2 regions of the Paenibacillus sp. FSL L8-0470 genome follow, and region 1 is predicted to be linked to the other one. Evidence: riboswitches for the same ligand, from Rfam matches in the RefSeq annotation. Region 1 holds a riboswitch; the other holds the start of a gene.
What was found. A riboswitch is a leader RNA that binds a small molecule or an ion and turns the genes downstream of it on or off. The one in region 1 is predicted to bind thiamine pyrophosphate.
Positions count from the first base shown of each region.

Region 2: linked by a shared signal. The riboswitch ahead of NST99_RS10415 (thiamine phosphate synthase) and the one ahead of thiC (phosphomethylpyrimidine synthase ThiC) in region 1 are both predicted to bind thiamine pyrophosphate.

Region 1 covers NZ_JBBOZM010000001.1:6,536,510-6,544,113, reverse strand. The annotation lists gene NST99_RS29760 (cellulase family glycosylhydrolase) at 1-1,344, shown strand, start outside; gene NST99_RS29755 (hypothetical protein) at 1,669-2,523, shown strand; gene NST99_RS29750 (PadR family transcriptional regulator) at 2,677-3,219, shown strand; gene NST99_RS29745 (SDR family oxidoreductase) at 3,250-4,068, shown strand; gene NST99_RS29740 (NAD(P)-dependent alcohol dehydrogenase) at 4,123-5,181, shown strand; TPP riboswitch at 5,286-5,392, shown strand; gene thiC (phosphomethylpyrimidine synthase ThiC) at 5,497-7,275, shown strand; gene NST99_RS29730 (response regulator transcription factor) at 7,475-7,604, shown strand, end outside.
Region 2 covers NZ_JBBOZM010000001.1:2,320,751-2,328,354, reverse strand. The annotation lists gene NST99_RS10425 (thiazole synthase) at 1-21, opposite strand, end outside; gene thiS (sulfur carrier protein ThiS) at 278-481, opposite strand; gene NST99_RS10415 (thiamine phosphate synthase) at 533-1,141, opposite strand; TPP riboswitch at 1,254-1,356, opposite strand; gene NST99_RS10410 (SDR family oxidoreductase) at 1,505-2,374, opposite strand; gene NST99_RS10405 (hypothetical protein) at 2,728-3,153, opposite strand; gene mdh (malate dehydrogenase) at 3,276-4,217, opposite strand; gene icd (NADP-dependent isocitrate dehydrogenase) at 4,237-5,532, opposite strand; gene NST99_RS10390 (citrate/2-methylcitrate synthase) at 5,629-6,741, opposite strand; gene ytvI (sporulation integral membrane protein YtvI) at 7,131-7,604, shown strand, end outside.

The DNA.
Region 1 (7,604 bases):
GTCGTAGCCCAAAATGGCCAACTGCGAGTTTCTGGGAACCAATTAGTGAATCAGGCAGGAGAAGCGATCCAATTAAAGGGGATGAGTTCCCATGGGTTGCAGTGGTTTGGGCAGTACGTGAATTATGATAGCATGAAATGGATGAGAGACAATTGGGGAATAACTGTATTCCGGCCAGCTATGTATACGCAAGATGGCGGCTATATCAATGATCCTTCGCAAAAAAATAAGGTGAAAGAAGCTGTACAGGCCGCAATTGATCTGGGAATCTATGTGATTATCGATTGGCATGTGCTGGGTGAAAAAGATCCGAATATTTATAAAGAACAGGCAAAAGGTTTTTTTGCAGAAATGGCCAATTTGTATAAGGATTATCCGAATGTGATCTATGAAATCGCCAATGAGCCTAATGGATATGCTACGTGGAACGGCCACATTAAGCCATATGCAGAGGAAATGATTCCGGTCATCCGATCCATTGATACGAATGGAATCATTATCGTAGGAACCGGAACATGGAGCCAGGATGTGCATGATGCCGCCAATAACCCCATCGCCCAAAGCAACATTATGTATACAACACATTTCTATGCTGGAACTCACGGTTCATGGCTGAGAGATCGTATTGATTATGCAAGGAGCAAAGGTGTGGCCGTATTCGTCACAGAGTGGGGAACGAGTGACGCTTCTGGAGACGGTGGTCCTTTCCTTGCTGAATCTAAAGTATGGACGGATTTTATGAAAGACAGAAAACTGAGTTGGACCAACTGGTCGTTATGTGATAAAACGGAAGCCTCGGCTGCATTGGTGCCTGGCGCAAGCCCTTATGGAGGATGGTCTGACGCGCAGTTAACGGCATCTGGTAAATTTGTCAGAGATCAGATAAAGTCAGCGACACCTCCAAGTGACGGTATCGTTTCTGGTAAAACCTATAAAATGGTTAATGTAGGCAGCGGTAAAGCCTTGGACGCAGCTGCTGCAGGCACTGCAAACGGCACAAATGTACAGATCTGGGACGATAACGGAACGGGCGCTCAGCAATGGATAATCACAGATGTTGGCGGAGGCTTGTATAAGGTTATTAACGTCAATAGCAACACAGGTTTGGATGTAGCCGAGATGGGGACTGCCAATGGATCGAATGTGCAATTATGGAGTTATGGCGGCGGCTCCAATCAGAAGTGGAGCATTGTTAAAGTTGGAAGTGCTTATAAATTGATTGCCAGCAACAGCGGGAAAGCTCTGGATGTCGCTGCTGCTGGTACTGAAAATGGAACCAATGTTCAAATTTGGGATGACAATGGCTCAAACGCGCAAAAGTGGAATCTGTATCAGCTAAACTAGCGGGGTGGTTTGAAGAAGGCTCCCGGATTGAATTCAACTCTGCTCAATGTTAATCTAACTAATAGAGATGCATACAAAGGAGCGTTAACCTGATCATGTGGATTACTCTGTAAAGATTAACAATGCGAAAGGATGCCTGTAATAGTGATTACACTATTTTATTCAGCATGCTTTTCTTTGAGCTTACAGGGTATGCAGGGAAAGGTGTAATGTAAACCCATTCTGCGGATACCTTAGGGTATCCGCTTTTAATGTTGTGGGAAACCGTATCTCTATCACTCCTAACCTACATATCCTCCTAATAATGATTGGAGGGATTTTATTATGAAACCGAAGTTAGTCTTGATTGAGGGATTACCAGGATTCGGGAAAACAACAACGGCTCAATTAGTCCATGAAATTCTTACGGAAATGAACCTTAAATCTCAGCTGTTTTTAGAAGGGGATTTGGAGCATCCAGCGGATTATGAGGGAGTCGCCTATTTGGAGAAAAATGAATTCAATGAATTATTGAGTACCCATGGGAAGTTTCGGGATTTGTTGAATAATCGAGTGATTAAACAAGGGAACCATTATTTCCTGGAATATCGAAAAATCGCAAATGAATATGGGCCTGATTTTCCAGATGAGTTATTGCAGGCAGTTACCAAAAATGATGTTTATGAATTGTCGCTTGATCAAAACAGGAAACTGATAACAGAGCGTTGGAAGGGATTTGCAGCAAGTGTTTTAAATGGCTCAGACACCTTTGTTTTTGATTGTTGTTTTATACAAAACCCTGTAACCATTGGGATGATTAAATATGGTGCACAGAAGGAAGACGTTATAAGTTATGTGCTGGAACTGGCAGCGATTGTGGAGCGGCTGAATCCATTGCTGCTTTACGTAGAGCAGAACAATCTTGATCACTCTTTCAGAAAGGCCGTTAGGGAAAGACCTAAAGAATGGTCGGAGGGATTTATTGAATATTATACTAACCAAGGGTATGGAAAAAAGCAGGGTTATACAGGGTTAGAAGGAACCTTGGAGGTACTGAAGGCAAGAAAAGAATTGGAAGAAGAGATATTTAACGGCATAAACTTAACCAAGAAAAAAGTAAATAACTCTTCTTATGAATTAAATGATTATAAGCAAGTTTTGGTGGGGATTTTATCAGAATACTTTAGTTCAGTAAATTAAGCACATATGACAAGCTGAGTTGATTTCAGGCATTCACTGCTGATTTCACTCGGCTTTTTTTTACTTAAGTCTTATATATTGACTTGATATATATTGGTCTGTTATATTGCTAAGTGTGATGTGTAGATATCTTTAAATAAGGAGGAGCTATTCTTGAACACTCAGGATGTTATTTTAGGCTTGCTCATGAAAGAAGCGTTGACTGGCTACGAAATAAAGCAGTTATTGGAGAATGTGTTATCTAATTTCTATAGCTCTAGTTATGGCACGATTTATCCTACGCTTGCCCGCATGGAGAAGGAAGAATTAATAACCAAGGAAATTGTGCCCCAGAAAGGTAAGCCAAATAAGAATGTTTATAACATAACGGCTAAAGGGCGAGATTGTTTTAACGACTATTTACTAGCGCCACTAGAGGGAGACAGTAGTAAGAAATCCGATTTTATGATGAGGCTTTATTTTGGCCGATTTGTGGGGTATGACAAGGTGATTTTTTGGTTGAAGCAAGTACAAGAGGAATCACAAAAAAAGTTAGATCAGTTATTAGAGCAGTATTCACATTATAAAGCTGAAATGCACCCGGCCCAGATCATTTGCATCCAGATTGGGATAGCAGAATATAAAGCTAAACTTGCAACCATTGCCGAGGGATTGTTAAGCATGGAGCAGTTAGTGGAAGGGAATAGCAGTATTTAACGAATTCTGATACATTTAGGAGGGATTTTATTGAAAACAATTTTTGTCACGGGTGCTTCATCCGGCATTGGGAGAGCTACAGTAAAACATTTTGCTGAAAGAGGATGGAACGTAGTAGCCACGATGCGTGCACCTGAAAAAGAAACTGAATTCATCACATTGGACAATGTGTTGGTGTTGCGGTTAGATGTTGAGAAAACAGATACCATCCAATCTGCATTAGCTGAAGCTGTCCAGCGGTTTGGTAAAATTGACGTTCTCCTGAACAATGCCGGATACGGGACAATGGGGCTTATAGAAGTAGCTACGGATGAGCAGATCCGAAGACAATTTGAAGTGAATGTTTTTGGTCTTATTAGTATGACTAAAGCCATGTTGCCACATTTTAGATCTAATCAGGAAGGGTTGCTAATCAATATCTCTTCAATGGGAGGGATCGTGACCTTTCCTACGATGTCTCTGTATCACTCCACTAAATTCGCGGTAGAAGGTTTTTCTGAATCCGTATCTTTTGAATTAGCATCACAAAACATCAAAGTAAAGCTGATTGAACCAGGAGCCATTAGCACGGACTTTGGCGGAAGATCGATGGAGTTCTTTTTTAATGATGACTTAACGGATTATAAATCATTCACTACTGCCTTTCTGGGTAAATTAGGGGAAATGGAAAAAGCTCCAGACTATGCCTCGGCACCAGCACTTGTAGCTGACACTATTTATCAAGCGGCCACAGACGGTACAAGCAAATTCCGTTATGTAGTGGGAGAAGATGCGAAAATGCTCATAAGTATGAAGAAAAATACGGTTGAGGAAGAGTATCTAAGTAATATAGCTCAGCATTTTTCATAAAAGAGGAAGACGGTTATTCTAATAAAGGGAATTACATTTTCCTTGGAGAATAAAATGCCTATCGAATGGAGAATGACCATGAGAGAAGAGATGATGGATACAGGCTTACCCAGCGAACGAGTAGCACGCACGATGACGGCGATGGTCTATGATACCTACGGATCGCCAGAAGTCTTACGTATTGAAGAAGTGGATATCCCTGCACCGCAAGACCATGAAGTGTTGATCGAGGTCCACGCTGCCTCTGTTAATTCCTGGGATTGGGATCTCCTCCGCGGCAAACCGTTCATGAACCGCCTTGGCGGGCTCCGTAAACCCCGTTACCGTATTCTTGGCGCAGATATCGCAGGACGGGTCATCGCCGTGGGTGCCAATGCCAAAAGATTCCGGCCGGGGGACGAGGTTTTCGGGGACCTTTCCGGTTGCGGCTGGGGCGGATTTGCGGAGTATGTATGTGCCAGCGAGAAAGCCTTGTCACCAAAGCCGGCAGACCTGAGCTTCGGGCAGGCAGCGGCTATTCCTCAGGCAGCCGTTCTAGCCTTGCAGGGCATGCGTGACAAAGGAAAGCTGCGAAAGGGCCATCGGGTTCTGATCAATGGGGGCGGTGGCGGAGTGGGTACGTTTGCGGTTCAATATGCCAAATGGGCCGGAGCGGAAGTGACCTGCGTTGACAGCGCCGAGAAGCTGGATATGCTGCGTACCCTCGGGGCGGATCATGTATTGGATTATACCAAAGATGACTTCACCACAAGCGGACAACGATACGATTTAATCCTCGATGTCGTTGGAAACCGTCCGGTTGTCGCGATGAAGCGCGCACTAACGTCAGGCGGTACGTATGTCATGGTCGGCGGTTCCTTTTCTTATATCCTCCTGGCTCTGTTGGTTGCACCGCTGTCTGCCTGGTTTGAAAAAAAGAAAATAGCACTTCTAATCCATAAGCCGAACCACGAGGATCAAATGGTTTGGAAGGAGCTTGTCGAAGCAGGCTACGTAGTGCCAGTTATTGATCGGCAATATCCGTTAAGCGGCGCGGCCCATGCCCTTCGTGATCTTGGAGAAGGCCGTGCGAAAGGGAAAATTATCGTGTGCATAAAAAGTCAGCTAAGCTAACAGTGCTCATCTGATGCAATCGATATTTATGATTTGCCAATTCCTTTATAAGAACACCGGTTGACAATTGCTGGATTTCTCTGTAACTTTAACATAACTAAATAAGAAACCACTAGGGGAGCCTGAATAGGCTGAGACGGGAAAAATGCATTCCTGGACCCTTGAACCTGATCTGGATTATACCAGCGTAGGAAAGTGGAGCCGGACTTTTATTTCATTGTTGGCGTTAGCCTTATATGGATTTTTGAGCCGCTCCATGTGGAGCGGCTTTTTTGCGCGTTTTCTTATTTACTCAAACCTTAAGGAGGAAATAAGATGCTGAATCAAGAGAAGAAACATGAGGTTGATCTGTGTGCTTTTCCGGGAAGTCACAAGGTGTATGTGGAGGGCTCACGGCCTGATATTCAAGTTCCGATGCGCGAGATTACATTAAGCCGAACCTCGGGTACGGCCGGAGAAGCGGAGAATGCTCCTGTCCGTGTCTATGATACAAGCGGGCCTTATACTAACGATGAAGCCTATAGCGATATCCGCAAGGGGTTAACGCCTCACAGGCTTCAGTGGATCACGGAGCGGGGAGATGCCGAATCTTATGAGGGAAGAGCGGTTAAGCCGGAGGATAACGGGAATCTCACAGAGAAGCCGGCGGCAGAGGTGTTTCCGGGCTTGCAACGTCGTCCCTTGAGAGCCAGAGAGGGCCGCAATGTCAGCCAGCTGCATTATGCCCGCAGAGGCCTGATTACGTCGGAGATGGAATTTATCGCAGTCCGGGAAAATGTAACTCCTGAGTTTGTTAGAGAGGAAGTAGCCTGCGGCCGTGCGATCATTCCAGCGAATATTAACCATCCGGAGAGTGAGCCGATGATTATCGGGCGGAATTTTCTGGTAAAGATCAATGCTAATATCGGGAATTCGGCGGTGTCCTCTTCCATTGATGAAGAAGTAGAGAAGATGAGATGGGCTACCCGCTGGGGAGCGGATAACATCATGGATTTGTCGACGGGTAAAAATATTCACACCACCCGTGAATGGATTATCCGCAATTCTCCGGTGCCTATCGGGACAGTGCCAATCTATCAGGCTTTGGAAAAGGTAAACGGCAAGGCCGAGGATTTAACTTGGGAGGTATACCGGGACACCCTGATCGAGCAGGCGGAGCAGGGAGTGGATTATTTCACCATTCACGCCGGGGTACTGCTGCGTTACATCCCATTAACGGCCAAAAGAATGACGGGCATCGTCTCCAGAGGGGGTTCGATTATGGCGGCCTGGTGCCTGGCCCATCATCAGGAGAACTTTCTTTATACACATTTCGAGGATATTTGTGAAATCATGAAGGCTTATGATGTGGCGTTCTCTTTGGGTGACGGGCTGCGTCCAGGCTCCATTGCCGATGCTAATGATGAAGCCCAGTTTGCCGAGCTGGAGACGTTGGGTGAATTAACCTCGCTTGCCTGGAAGCATGATGTTCAGGTGATGGTGGAAGGCCCGGGCCATGTACCGATGCATCTGATCAAAGAGAATATGGATAAACAGCTTGAGCTTTGCCATGGCGCTCCTTTTTACACACTGGGACCACTGACTACGGATATTGCACCCGGCTATGACCATATCACCTCGGCTATTGGAGCGGCGATGATCGGCTGGTTCGGCACGGCGATGTTGTGTTATGTTACCCCGAAGGAGCATCTAGGATTGCCTAATAAAAATGATGTGCGGGAAGGCGTCATCACCTATAAAATTGCCGCCCATGCAGCCGACTTGGCCAAAGGACACAAGGGCGCGCAGGATCGGGATAACGCACTCTCCAAAGCGCGCTTCGAGTTCCGTTGGCGGGACCAGTTCCATTTGTCGCTCGACCCGGAACGGGCGCTGGAATATCATGATGAGACCCTTCCGGCGGAAGGGGCCAAAACGGCTCATTTCTGCTCCATGTGTGGACCCAAGTTCTGCAGTATGCGCATTTCTCATGGTATCCGCGATACGGCGAGGGTGCAGGAGGGACAAGAAGAACCGGAGCAAGCGATGATTACCGCAGGGATGCGGGATAAAGCAGAAGAGTTTAAGGAAGGCGGAGGTCTGATCTATAAATAAACCGTCGGTCCGGGACTGCCGCTAATCGCCCTCCCCCTCTCAATTGACAGTCTCCGGGCGTATACCTATAATGTAAATCAGATTATGAAAGCTGTTTCATTTCTGGTGGATAAGTTTGTTTCGGTGAGATGGAACCCCTTAATCAAGCGGGTTTCATTTTGTTTTTTCAGTGTATTTTTGTTCGCAAAAAGGAGAAGCCATGGACACAACGTTCTGCAAAATATTGGTGGTGGACGATGAAATGCTGGTACGGCAGGGGATAATCCATCTGCTGGATTGGGAAGGGGAAGGGTTTCAGATTGCAGGCGAGGCCTCCAACGGAAGAGAGG
Region 2 (7,604 bases), 4.2 Mb from region 1:
GATAACGAAAGAATCTTGCATACAATCGCCTCCTGAGATAGTGGCTCCGCTTAAATGCGGTGCTTCTGTTGCTGATACACTGAGTTTTGATCTTACCTCTTATGTCTTACCTTTAACTCTTGATTCTTACGTCTTACGTCTTACGTCTTACGTCTTACGTCTTACGTCTTACGTCTTACGTCTTACGTCTTACGTCTTACTTCCTACGTCTTACGTCTTACGTCTTACCTCTTGCTTCTTGCCTCTTACTGCTTTCATCCGGCAACACGCACCGGCTTCAGCCCCCGCCGACAAAATGGACCAGCTCTACGCGGTCACCTTCGCTCAGCAGCGTATCTTCGTAAACGTCCTTGCCGACGATCTCACCATTCAGCTCCACGATAACCAGTCTCCCGGCCCACTCTGACCGGCTTAGCAGATCAGCTACAGTCCGGCAGCTCTCTTCATAGGCCCCGCCTTTTCCATTCACGATCAAATTCATGCTTGCTCACCTCCTTTAACTGGTGCAGGAGCATTATTCATGGCTTCAGGCTTAGGGTACGGCCTGAACTGCTGATCTGTAGGCTGTAGCGGCGGCCACAGGATCTCCCGCACTGCATATTCCGGACATTACGGCAATTCCGGCAGCACCCGTTGCCAGAACCTTACCGGCATTACCCGGCTCAATTCCGCCTATGGCGATCAGCGGAATGCTGCTGCAGCGGACAGCCGCAGCCAGCTGCTGCAATCCGCGTTCCCGCTGCCCCGGCTTGCAGGCCGAGGGAAACACATGCCCGAACAGGCAGAAGTCCGCTCCCTGCCGGCCGGATTCGGCCGCCTCCTCCGGGGAATGCACCGACCTTCCCAATCGCAGGCCCGGTGCTATGCCGCGTGCTGCGGCAGGCGGCAGGCTGTGCCAAGCCAATTGGACCCCGCCCGTCCCTGCGGCCAGCGCAACGTCTACCCGGTCGTTGATCACCAGCTTGGAAGGCGGAACCCCTGCTATGATCAGCTGCTCCGTCAGAGCCATGAGCTCCCGTACAGACATTGCCTTTTCCCGGAGATGGATATAATCCACTATGAAATGCACAGCCGCAGCCAGTTGAACAAACTGCGCCGGATTTTGCTTTCCATCCGAGATCAAATGTATCTCTTTCAACATGTTCACCTTCTCCTGTTCTTTTGCATTACCGGCAAACACAAAAAAGACCACCCCCGTAAAGGAGGCAGTCTGGAATATATACAGGAATACCGGGCCATTCAGCCCCGCTGCAGTTATTCGTTCTCCACTTCCCTACGCTGGTATAAACCAGATCAGGTTCAAAGGGTCCGAACGGGTATGTTCGTCTCAGCCTTGCGGCACCCCTAGTGACAAATCCATATTCAATTACGCTTAACGTTTCATATACTAACATATTATTCCTTGAAGAGCCATCCTTTAAAAGAGGCCTGCATCAAAAAGAGCGGAACCCAAGATTCCGCTCCAGACTCTAATTATGCATAGCAATGGAATCAGCAACCGCATTTAGCCGTTTACGACCTCGCCGCCGTTCACATGCATTACCTGTCCGCTTACATAAGATGAATCGTCGGAAGCCAGATATACATAGGCTGGAGCCAGCTCCTCCGGTTGTCCCGGGCGTTTCATTGGCTGCGTGCCGCCGAATTCACTGACTTTCTTCGCGTCAAAGGTCGACGGAATAAGCGGTGTCCAGATTGGACCCGGCGCTACGGCATTAACCCGGATGCCTTTGTCCGCCAGGTTCATCGACAGAGAACGGGTAAAGCTGAGAATCGCCCCTTTGGTGGACGAATAGTCCAGCAGCTGCGGGCTGCCCCGGTAGGCTGTGATCGAAGTCGTGTTGATGATCGTGGACCCTTTTTTCAGGTGGGGCATGGCTGCCTTGGTCAAATAGAACATCGAAAAAATATTCGTGCGGAATGTCCGCTCTAACTGCTCAGAGGTAATATCCTCAATTTTCTCCTGCGGATGCTGCTCGGCCGCATTATTAATCAGGATGTCCAGCTTGCCGAGTCCTTCCACTGTCTTATTGATCAGATCCTGGCAGAACGCCTCCACGCCGATATCGCCGGCGATCAGAATGCACTTCCTTCCCTCTTGCTCTACCTGGCGTTTAGTCTCTTCGGCATCGGAATGCTCATTGAGGTAGGAAATAACGACATCCGCACCCTCCTTCGCAAAATGAACGGCAACCGCCCGGCCAATACCGCTGTCTCCTCCTGTAATCAGAGCCGCCTTGCCCAGCAGCTTGCCCGCCGCCTTATAGGCTGAGGTCTCGAATTCCGGCAGCGGATTCATTTCACTTTCAATTCCGGGCTGGCGGTCCTGCACCTGCGGAGGTAATGTTTTTTTGGTTTGCGTGTTGTCTGGCATGATCCATTCTCCTTTCGCTGTGTACCTGTTGGTTACTCATCGTTTTAGGGTTGGCTCAGGGTGTCTGGTTTATGCACCTGCAGATCATCTCTTTATTTGCTTTACGTTATGTTACTTACCACACCTTGGGCGCGGTCAAACTAAAATGTCAGTTGTTTTTGCCGGGGAAGGCGATATACTTTACAGAGAAAGCACTAATCCAGCAATGGAGTTGCAGATATATGCAGACTGTGACTGCGGCATGGCTGGGTGGTACCCGATAGACTTGTCCTGAAGTAATGTCTGCACCCAAAAGCCCGCTCTCCATGTCAATCCGGAGGCGGGCTTTCTGTAGTCTTTCTATGAAGGAAGTCTTAAATAATGCTGTTGTACACCATAAAAAACACCATCAGCACCAGCGCCACCATGAGCAGCAGGCTCAAGGTACGGATTTTGCCTGTCTCTGCGGATACGTCACGGTTCTCGCGCATGCCGGCTGCGGCAAGACGCAATGGTTTGCTGATGATGCCGCCGAGTGCAAACATAGCAAGCAGCAGAACAACCACCACGATCATCCACGGTACCGAATATTCACCCTTCGTCATCATATAGCCGCCAGTCAGCAGTTGGATGACCAGACCGTACTGGGCGAAGCGGTTGAAGCCGCCGATAGCGCTAAGCGTTCCTTCTCTCGCAGGGACGCTCAGCTTCTGGACACGCCCGAGAACAAACGGCAGCACCAGATAAAAGCCCAGCGCCAATGTACCGATCATATGTAGAAAAAACAAAAAGTGACCCATAACATACCTCCTCTAATGTTTTCAGTGATTTTAGTTACACTTCAATTATACCTAACCAACAAATAGAAGAAAAGAAAACCCCCATTATAATTTCTAAAATGGGGGCTCCCGCAGGTTACTGCTTAAATCCTAACTACCGAAGTAACGGCACGTACCGAATCTGCCGACTTATCCAAAGCCGCTTTCTCCTCTGCCGTAAGCTCCAGTTCATATACCTTCTCAATGCCGTCCGCACCCAGCAGCGCCGGAATGCCCATGAACAGCCCATCATAACCGTATTCACCTTCAAGCAGGGCGATTACCGGGATAATCCGCTTCTTGTCCTTCAGGATCGCTTCAGTCATCTGGACCAAGGAAGCCGCTGGCGCGTAATAAGCGCTGCCGTTGCCGAGCAGGCTGACAATCTCGCCGCCGCCGGCTCGTGTACGCTGTACAATCTCCGCAATTCGCTCTGCGGAAATCAGCGTATCAATCGGAATGCCGCCTACGCTGGAATAGCGTACGAGCGGTACCATATCATCGCCATGTCCACCCAGCACAAAGCCGCGTACATCTTCAACCGAAACGTTAAGCTCTTGGGCGATAAAAGTACAGTAGCGGGCCGTATCCAGCACACCGGATTGTCCGATTACCCGGTTTTTGGGGAAGCCTAGTGCATTGTAAGCCACATAAGTCATCGCATCTACCGGATTGCTCAATATAATTACGATGGATTCCGGAGCGACACGTTTCACATTTTCGCAGACCGATTTCACAATTCCCGCATTGGTATTCACCAGATCATCGCGGCTCATGCCAGGCTTGCGGGCGATGCCTGCCGTAATAATCACGATATCCGAATCCGCAGCATCCTCATAGCTTGAGGTTCCCGTAATCTGGCTGTCGAACTTCTGCACAGGACCGGCTTCCAGCATGTCAAGCGCCTTGCCTTTGGTCGGGTTCTCGAGCTGCGGAATATCCAGCAGCACCACGTTGCCGAGTTCCTTCTGGGCAAGCATAAGCGCCGTGGTAGCGCCAGTGAAGCCGGCACCCACGACTGTAATTTTATAACGTTTGATGGCCAAGAGATACCCTCCTACAAGACTACAGATTATTGATAATTTCGTCGGCAAACGCGGAGCATTTCAGCTCTGTTGCGCCTTCCATTTGACGGGCAAAATCATAAGTCACTGTTTTGTTGTTAATGGCGGTACTCATTCCTTTGTAGATAAGGTCAGCCGCTTCCTGCCAGCCCAAATGCTCCAGCAGCATTACTCCGGAAAGAATGACCGAACCCGGGTTCACAACGTCCTTATCGGCATATTTCGGAGCCGTACCATGTGTTGCTTCAAAGATAGCATGCCCTGTTAAATAGTTAATGTTCGCTCCCGGAGCGATGCCGATGCCGCCGATTTGAGCAGCAAGCGCGTCGGACAAGTAGTCACCGTTCAAGTTCAGCGTAGCAATCACGTCGAAATCGGTCGGACGGGTCAATACCTGCTGCAGAGCGATGTCGGCAATTGCATCCTTGATGATGATTTTTCCGGCAGCTTCCGCTTCCTTCTGGGCAGCATTGGCCGCAGCTTCACCATCACGTTCCTTGATGACATCATATTGGTTCCAGGTGAATACTTGGTCGCCGAACTCCTGCTCAGCCACTTCGTAACCCCAGTTCTTAAACGCACCTTCGGTAAATTTCATGATATTGCCCTTATGCACAAGCGTTACGCTCTTCCGTCCATGCTTGATCGCATATTCAACTGCAGCGCGCACCAGGCGCTTCGAGCCTTCGGAAGATACTGGCTTGATGCCGATTCCGGAGGTTTCCGGGAAGCGGATTTTGTTCACACCCATTTCCTTCTGCAGGAATTCAATTACTTTCTTGACAGCCTCGGAGCCTTCCTGGTACTCGATACCCGCATAAATGTCTTCTGTATTCTCACGGAAGATAACCATGTCCACCAGCTCCGGATGTTTCACCGGTGAAGGCACTCCATCGAAATAACGCACTGGACGCAAACATACATACAGGTCCAGTTCCTGGCGCAACGCCACATTCAAAGAACGGATTCCGCCGCCGATTGGAGTAGTAAGCGGGCCTTTAATAGCTACAATATATTCACGAATGGCTTCCAGCGTATCATTAGGCAGCCATTCACCATATGTATTGAAGGCCTTTTCGCCGGCAAATACTTCATACCAGGCAATTTTTTTTGCACCGCCGTAAGCTTTGGCTACAGCTTCATCAAGCACCCGTTTAGAGGCTTTCCAAATGTCGCGGCCAGTGCCGTCACCCTCAATAAAAGGAATAATCGGATGATTCGGAACCACCAGTTTGCCGTCTTCAATCGTGATTTGTTCGCCTTCTGTCGGCAGATCGTATTTTTCTAGTTTCAACATTTGTGGGGAATCCTCCTAAAAAGTTTAGTTTGGTTTGGTTAGCACATGCGTACATTCATTCTACTAGAGGGGTGGAGCGGCCCGCAAGGGCCGCCTTTATCTCTCGTCAACGGGAACGTATTTCTGTTCGGACATCCCAGTGTATTCTGCACGCGGGCGGATGATGCGGTTGTCTACATATTGCTCCAGAATATGCGCTGTCCATCCCGAAGCGCGGCTGATGGCAAAAATAGGCGTGAACAGCTCCCGCTCAATACCAAGCTGCGTGTATACCGAAGCCGAGTAGAAATCCACGTTTGGCTTCAGTCCCTTCTGCCCGGTGATCAGCTCCTCAATCTTGACGGACATCTCGTAGAGTGTGGTGTCATTCTTCATGGTGCCCAACTCACGGGACATCTTCATCAGATGTTTGGCACGCGGATCCCCATTCTTATAGACACGGTGTCCGAAGCCCATAATTTTCTCACGGCGCTCCAGCTTCCCGCGTATATAGGGCTCCACTGCATCCAGACTGCCGATCTCCTCCAGCATCTTCATTACGGCCTCATTCGCTCCGCCATGCAGCGGACCCTTAAGGGCACCAATCGCAGACGTCACACCGGAATACATATCGGAGAGCGTAGCCACAGTCACGCGGCTGGCAAATGTGGAGGCATTCAGCTCATGGTCCGCATGCAGCACCAGTGCAGCATCCAGCGCCTTGACGGATACGACATCCGGCTGTTTGCCCCATAGCATATAGAGAAAATTTTCCGCGATGGACAAGCCTTCTTTGGGTGCAATGGGCTCCAGACCTTTGCGGATACGCGCCAGCGCAGCGACTATGGTCGGAATCTGCGCCTGAAGCTTTACTGCCTTGATTTCATTAGCTTCACGGCTCATATCATCCGCCGCTTCATCATAGAGCGCGAGACTTGATACGGCGGAGCGCAGGGCAGCCATCGTGTTCGCTTCTTTGGGATACAGCTTCATTTGTGCAATGACCTGCTCCGGAATCGGTGCAAATGCGCTGAGATCACGTCGCAGAGCTTGCAGCTCAGGCGTAGTAGGTAGATTGCCAAACCACAGCAAATAAGCGGTTTCTTCAAAGGTGGCATTCTCCGCAAGATCGTCAATATCAAATCCGCGGTAAGTGAGGACGCCATCCACAATCGAGCTGATTGAGGAAGTCGTGGCGACGATGCCTTCCAGGCCTTTAGTAGCTGTCATAGTATCTCTCTCCTTTGCGAACAAGGGTTTAAAAGCCATTTCTAACATCGTGAAAACATTTACATTTTAAAGGTTTAAAAACATAAAAAGAAGGGCGATAAGACATCCTTAAAGATTGCAACCAACTTTCAGGGTAGAACCTTTAATAATCATACCGGATTTTGACGGTTATGTGAACAACGTGGAAGCTTTGACACGCATCAAATGATTTTATCGGAGAGATAGAAAAAAACTTCCGATCTTCCTGTTTCATGATTGCGCTTTCAGGTTATAGAGTCTGCCATGTTTTATGCTTTATGACTTTTGATAGTCTGTAAAATCAATCTATGAATATACATAAGACGAGCAGTTATTTTCTTGCGGGAGCAGCAATAGTGGGGGGATGAACGATGGACACGCTAGTGTTAAAAAGAGTGCTGCGCGGCCTTTGGGTTGTTCTCGCCGCTGCGGGGCTGATGTTCGCCATCTATGTATTGCTTCCGCTGCTCTATCCGCTCCTCCTGGCCTGGCTGCTCGCCTATATCATTCATCCGCTGGTGATGATCCTGAAAAGCTTTAAGCTTCCGGGCTGGCTCGCCGTCTCGCTCTCGCTGCTGTTCTATATCGGAGGTACGGCCCTTGTACTGACTGCGCTGATTACCCGGCTGGTGAAAGAGCTGATTGTGCTGCTGCAGACCTTAGATCTCCATACCGACCAATGGCGCGAGCTGCTGCTGTCACTGGGCCGCAATGCCAGCATTCAGAATATTATTAACCAAATCAACCAGTTTTACCACGACAACCCGGACTATCATGCCACTATCGACAGCAACATCAGCCGGACTACCGAAACCGTGGGCCACGCCATGACCCAACTCATCACC